Pontibacter liquoris: one gene and its partner. The protein of the gene in region 1 interacts with the protein of each later gene in a pairwise test. Links are inferred from orthologs where the notes say so. Each region holds a gene or a part of one and is shown on either strand. Other genes may lie near its edges.

Region 1 (3,216 bases):
GTTGGTGAGTAAATTGTACAGGCTATTGGCATCGTTGCTGGCAGGAGCGGTAGGCGGCTTGCTCTGGAACTGCTGCCGGAAAGGAGCTGCCTCGCCCAGGTCCATGTAGGCCACCATGTTGCGCAGGTTCTCGGTTGCCCGGTTGCTGTTGGTCACATACAGTTCGATACGGCGGATCACGATGCCCGAATTTACCAGCGGCAGGTTTTTGAGGGCATTGTTGTAGCGGTCGCGGAAGAACTGCGACAGGTAAAAGTGGCGGTCTTTATCGTAATTGTCTATTCTGATCTCGAAGGGTTTGTTCTGTGCGCCGTTCTGCACCACCACTTCGTCGTTGCGGCCGCGTACGCTGGAAGCAATGGTGGTTACGCCCAGGCGCCCGAACTGCAGCTGTGCTTTTACGCCAAACAGGTTCTGCGCGCCCGTGATGAGGGAGTTGTTGAGGGGCAGGCTCACGTTACCGGCTTCTACCTTACGAATGATCTCTTCTTCGTAACCGGTATAATCCAGTTTCATGTTGTTCTCGAAATCGAAGTTGGCGTTGTTGTCCCAGTTAAAGTTGAGGCGCATTTTTTCGCCGATCTTGCCCACCAGGTTCAACGAGATGTTCTGATCGAACTCAAAATCGCCGGTGCGCTGCTGGCGCAGCGGAATAGTCGGGTTCTCGTTGCGGTTAAAACGGGCACCAAACTTAAGCGAGACGTTGCCATTGGGCTGGATATCAACAAAATTGCCGCCAAAGATGCGGTCGAACACCGGGCTGATGTAAATCTTGGGCACCAGGCGGTTGCTGCTCACCACGCTTTCGCCATCCAGGCCGGCAGACTTTTCGCGCCAGTAATTGCGGATCGCCTCCCGCTGCTGCCACTCCGAGTACTCCTGCATCGTCATCGACGAAGGCGTGCGGTAATTCACATCGCCCAGCGTTTCGGTAATATTATACTGCTTCAGGCTATCATCCAGCTCCACGTTGAGCTTCAGGTTTGTCGGCTGGCCCAACAGCAGGGGAGACGGACTGGTACGGGTACTGAACGGACTGCCGCGCCGGTCGGAAGGCACAAACGTAGGCCGGCGGCTTGGGATATACTGCTGTAGCTTGGTAGAGTCTGCTTTTGCGGTATCCTGGCGGGCGGTATCCTGTAGTAGAAGATTATCTAAAATAGTTGAATTGAACCGGCTACGCGAATGCAGTTCCTCTGCCTGCGACATCCACGCCAGCAAAGAGATAGCTGCAACCATAGCGAGAAGCAGGCTGTTTTTTTTACTTTTCCGGATCAAATGGGTATATTCTGTTAAGAAGATTTCAACGCAAACTTTATCAGTTCCTCTACGCTCAAATTACTGCCTTCGCGTTTGATAATACTGTCCAGCGTTTTTTCAGCTACAGTCTTGGCAAAACCCAAAGTAACTAAAGCAGATAACGCTTCGGCACGGACCATATTGTGTACCGTTGCCGGTGCCGAAGTAGCATCTGAGAGGAGCACTTCTTTCTTCAACTTGTCCTTCAGCTCCAGTATTATGCGCTGCGCCGTTTTGGCTCCAATTCCTTTCACATGCTGAATGGTGCGCACGTCCTCCCGCACAATAGCCTGCTGTATTTCCTCTACCGAAAGCGACGACAGGATCATCAGCCCCGTATTAGGGCCAACGCCGGAGATCGAGATCAGGTGCAGAAAAGCATCCTTTTCGGCTGTGGTGGTAAAGCCATACAAAGTATGGGCATCTTCCTTGATGTGCAGGTAGGTATGCAGCTTGCAGCGCTCCCCGGTCGGCAACGAAGAATACGTACTCAGCGAGATCTTGATCTGGTACCCGATGCCGTTCACATCAATGATGACGTAGGTCGGGTCCTTATACGTTAATTTGCCGTCGATGTAGGCTATCATGTATATATTTATATATTCTGATTAGTATGATTCTGTGCATCTACGACAGCAATGGTCACCATGTTCACAATATCTCTGATCGAGCTGCCCAGCTGCAGAATATGCACCGGCTTGCGCATGCCCATCAGCACCGGCCCAATGGTCTCGGCTCCACCCATTTCCTGCAAAATCTTGTAGGCAATGTTGCCTGCCGTCAGCGTCGGGAAAATGAGGGTGTTGGCCCCTTTTTCTGCCAGCTCGCTAAACGGGTAATTCTCCCGCAGCAGGTCGCGGTTCAGAGCCGTATTGGCCTGCATCTCACCATCCAGCAGCAAGTTAGGGTAGCGCTGTTTTGCTTTTCGCACGGCCTCTGCGCCTTTGTCCGGAATTTCGCCCCGCACTGATCCGAAGTTAGAGAACGAGAGCATGGCTACCCGCGGCTCGGTGTCAAAGAAACGAACCGTACGGGCCGTCAGGCCAATGATGTCAACTAATTCGTCTGCCGTTGGGTTCACATTTACGGTGGTGTCGGCAAAAAAGTAAGGCTCTTTTTTATTCAGGATGATATACATGCCCGCTACTTTGTTTACGCCTTCTTCCACGCCAATTACCTGCAGGGCCGGAAGGATGGTTTTGGAATAGTCGCGGGTTAAGCCCGAAATCAGGGCATCGGCCTCTCCGGTCTCCACCATCATACTTCCAAAGTAGTTGCGGTCACGCATCAGGCGGCGCGAGTCAAAGAGGGTTAGTCCTTTGCGCTGGCGCTTGTTGAAAAGCATTTGTGCATACTCCTCCCGTCTGGTGTCCTCCTCAAACGTGTCGATGATGGTTACGCCTTCCAGGTCCAGGTGGTTTTCCCGGATAATGGTTTCGATCCTGCTGCGGTTGCCCAGCAGAATCGGGTTGGCAATGCGCTGCTCGCGCACCATCTGCGCTGCTTTCAGAATTTTAAAGTGATCGGCTTCCGCAAAGACCACGGTTTTAGGCGCTTTTTTAGCCTGGTTCGTGATGCGCGTCATCAGCTTCTGGTCGATGCCGATGCGTTCCTGCAGTTCCAGTTCGTACGCTTCCCAGTTAGTGATAGGCCGGCGTGCTACGCCGCTCTCCATGGCTGCCCGGGCCACAGCCGGCGAAACGGTAGTGATCAGGCGCGGGTCCAGCGGTTTGGGGATGAGGTAAAAGCGACCGAAGTTGATGGAATTATCGCCATACGCTTTGAGCACCAGGTCGGGCACGGGCTCTTTGGCCAGGGTAGCCAGCGCATGGACGGCAGCCAGCTTCATGGCTTCGTTTATTTCGGTGGCCCGCACGTCCAGGGCACCCCGGAAAATGTAAGGGAAACCCAGCACGT
Region 2 (3,274 bases), 1.8 Mb from region 1 along the record:
CGCGCGAGTTGCGTACCAGCGGAAACTCCAGGTTTTCGCGAATGGTCATACTATCGTAGAGTGCGCTGTTCTGAAACGAAAAACCAATTTTAAGGCGCAGCGCCTGCAGTTCTTTAGGCGAGAGTAATTCCACCTCTTTGCCCAGCACATTCACGCGTCCTTCGTCTGGTTTCAGCAAACCCGAAATAATTTTGATCAGCACGGATTTACCGGTTCCGGAACGGCCCAGTACCACCAGGTTTTCCCCTTGATAGAGGTCCAGGTCCACGCCCCGCAGAATGTCAAGCTCGTCAAAAGACTTTTCCAGCCCCCTGATTTCGATGACTTTGTTGCTATAATCAATTTTCGGTTTTTCTTTTTTCATAGTTTAAATGGCGCGAATTGCATTGATGATCTGCATGGTTAGCAGCTCCTCAATAAAAATAAGGAACATCGCCGTTACCACAGCCGAGTTAGCCGCTTTTCCCACGCCTTCAGTGCCTTTAGAAGAGTGATATCCTTTGTAGCACCCCACCATGCCAACGGTGAAACCGAAGAGGAATGATTTGATGACCGACGCAAAAATATCCAGAAACGAAATAGCACTGAATACCTGCACAAAATAAGTAGTCATGCTGGTCAGCTCGTTCTGGTGCACGCTCAGGTAGGCGCCCATCAGGGCTACAAACATGGTATACATCGTCAGGGCAGGCACCATCAGCGTGGTGGCCAGCACCCGGCTCACTACCAAGAATTTAAAGGGGTTTGTGGCCGATACCTCCATGGCATCGATCTGTTCAGTCACTTTCATAGAGCCCAGTTCGGCACCGATACTGGAAGCTACCCGGCCAGCCGCAATAATAGCCGTAACCAGTGGGGCAAGCGCGCGCACAATAGCAATAGAGATAAGGGAAGGCAGCCAGGAGGTGGCCCCGAACTCAGCAAGGGAAGGGCGCGACTGATTGGTAAAAACAATGCCGATGATAAAGCCTGTCAGTGAGATAAGCGGCAGCGAGCGTACGCCCACTTCGTAGCACTGGGTGATGATCTCTTTTACCTCATAAGGCGGGAAAAAAACCTCTTTAAAAAATCGAATTACAAAAGTATAGATTCTGTATATTTCAAGAAAAACACGATCCAGCCTTCTTGTAGTTACATAGTTACGCATCTGGTATGGTCAGTTTTATAAGGGCACCTTATTTATGCACGCAAATGCCCTTTGAACCTGTAAAGTTATAGGTAAAGTTGGCATTTGAGATACTTTTTAATCAAATAGATGCTAACATTTGCATACGGCAGCAGCCTGCCACTAGATGCTGGCACCTGCTTTTTTAGCTTATCAGGATAAGGGACCCGCCTACCGGAAGGTAATAAAGGGGATTTGTTCGGGATTGATTCTGAGGAAGTAAGCAGCAACCTGCGCTACAGGGCCAGCCGGTTATTTACAGTGCATTTTTCTTGAAAATCCTGCTGATAAAGCACTTTTTAGTGGCGCTACATGGCTGTAACTTATTGCGCCAGTCGGTCCGGGTTATCGGTCAGGAAGCTCTTCCAGGACTTGCCGCCTTGCTTGGCATTGTTGCCTTTCTGATAGTGGTGGCACAGGGCTACCCCCAGGGCGTCGGTAGCATCGAGCAGTTTGGGCGCTTCTTTGATCTTGAGCTGCTGCATGAGCATGCTGGCTACCTGCTCTTTGGAGGCATTACCGTTGCCAGTAATGGATTGCTTGATCTTTTTAGGCGCATATTCCACATACGGAATATCGCGGGAGAGGGCAGCGGCAATGGCCACGCCCTGCGCCCGGCCGAGCTTTAGCATACTTTGCACGTTGGTGCCGTAAAAAGGCGACTCAATTGCCAGTTCATCGGGCAGGTATTCGTCGATGAGCTGGATCATGCGGTCAAAGATTTTCTTTAACTTAATGGCGTGGTTGCTGTAGCTTTTGAGGTGAATGACGCCATACTGTACTACCTGCACCTTGGAGCCGGTCACCTCGATTAGGCCATAGCCCATGATCTGGGTGCCGGGATCGATGCCAAGTATAAGTTTATGCGGGGGAAGGGCAGATGTAAAAACCATAAGCGGCAAATTTACATTTTTCGGGCTGCCTTAAAAAGTATATTTGTGCCGTGCTTCGAATTTTAAATTGCAAATGGCTATAAATGCCCTTGCTTTATACTTTATACTCGTCTCATACTTGGGATAGCAACATGAACCAAATTCCCGCTAAAACCCTGCAGCAGCTCAGCGCCCATCCTAATTTATGTCTGCTAAATGTGGCGCTACCCTGCCGAAGGTTTGTGCTGCGCCTGTGTGTTGCCCCAACCCGAACAGGCGTATGATGTGGCTCTTGCTTTTTTCCGTTGGCGCCTATAGCTGGTTGATTTTGCGGCGCTGGCATGCCTGGCAACGGATGGACAGCAGCTATGCACCGGAAAGTTTCCAGCCTGCTACTGCCATTACCGTGATCATACCGGTGCGCAACGAAGCCCAGCACATAGGCGCTTTGTTGCAGGACCTGGAGGCGCAGCAATATCCCCAGCACTTACTCGAAGTGCTGCTGGTAGATGATCATTCCGAGGATGCTACAACGGCAGTGGCAGCAGAATTTATACTTGCCACTACTATAGATGTTAAAATTATCCGGTTGGATAGTTATGTTAACCTGGTGGGCAAGAAAGCTGCTGTAAGGAAAGGGGTGGAGTTGGCAACGGGCGAGCTGCTGGTCTTTACCGATGGCGACTGCCGGATAGGGCCGGAATGGCTACGCCAGTTTGCTTTTCTCTACCAAACCCGGCAGCCATACTTTATCAGCGGTCCGGTCTGCTTTCAGCATACCAACACCTTGTTTGAGCGCATGCAGCTGGTAGAGTTTGCCAGCCTGATAGGGGTAGGAGGCGCTTCGCTGCAACTTCAAAAACCCAATATGTGTAATGGCGCCAACCTGGCTTATACCAAAACTATTTTTGAGGAAGTAGGCGGCTTTGCCGGAAATGAAGCCATTGCCAGCGGCGACGATGAGTTCCTGCTCCATAAGATAAGCAAGTGCTACCCTGATAAAGTTGCATTCCTGAAAAGCCAGAAAGCCATTGTTTATACTATGGCTCCTAAAAGCTTACCAGCCTTTATTTTGCAGCGCGTCCGGTGGGCCAGTAAATGGAAGTCTTATCAGAACAGGCAAGTGCAGGCTGTGGCCGTAGTGGTGTTTGCCGCAAACCTGTTCCTGTTTCTGGCCATTCCTGCAGCAGGGCTCGGGTTGCTGCACTGGCAAGCGTTTCTGCCGGCCTATGCTGTT

Evidence for each region.
Region 2: the proteins of ruvA (region 1) and ruvC interact in binary tests that used the Escherichia coli proteins (3 or more experiments, as listed by UniProt). The link is inferred for Pontibacter liquoris from one-to-one orthologs.

What each region holds. Positions count from the first base shown.
Region 1 is NZ_JALEBG010000001.1:28,067-31,282, forward strand. What follows is about bases 90-2,977. They hold ruvA (Holliday junction branch migration protein RuvA), read right to left. Parts: upstream 1,887-2,977; coding sequence 1,293-1,886; downstream 90-1,292. Other genes in these bases: sov (T9SS outer membrane translocon Sov/SprA), read right to left, coding at 90-1,239; LWL52_RS00105 (NADP-dependent malic enzyme), read right to left, coding at 1,895-2,977. Outside these bases: more of sov, read right to left, coding at 1-89; more of LWL52_RS00105, read right to left, coding at 2,978-3,216. UniProt on the Escherichia coli protein: The RuvA-RuvB-RuvC complex processes Holliday junction (HJ) DNA during genetic recombination and DNA repair.
Region 2 is NZ_JALEBG010000001.1:1,816,404-1,819,677, forward strand. What follows is about bases 274-3,219. They hold ruvC (crossover junction endodeoxyribonuclease RuvC), read right to left. Parts: upstream 2,059-3,219; coding sequence 1,489-2,058; downstream 274-1,488. Other genes in these bases: LWL52_RS07515 (ABC transporter ATP-binding protein), read right to left, coding at 274-364; LWL52_RS07520 (MlaE family ABC transporter permease), read right to left, coding at 368-1,147; LWL52_RS07530 (glycosyltransferase), read left to right, coding at 2,318-3,219. Outside these bases: more of LWL52_RS07515, read right to left, coding at 1-273; more of LWL52_RS07530, read left to right, coding at 3,220-3,274.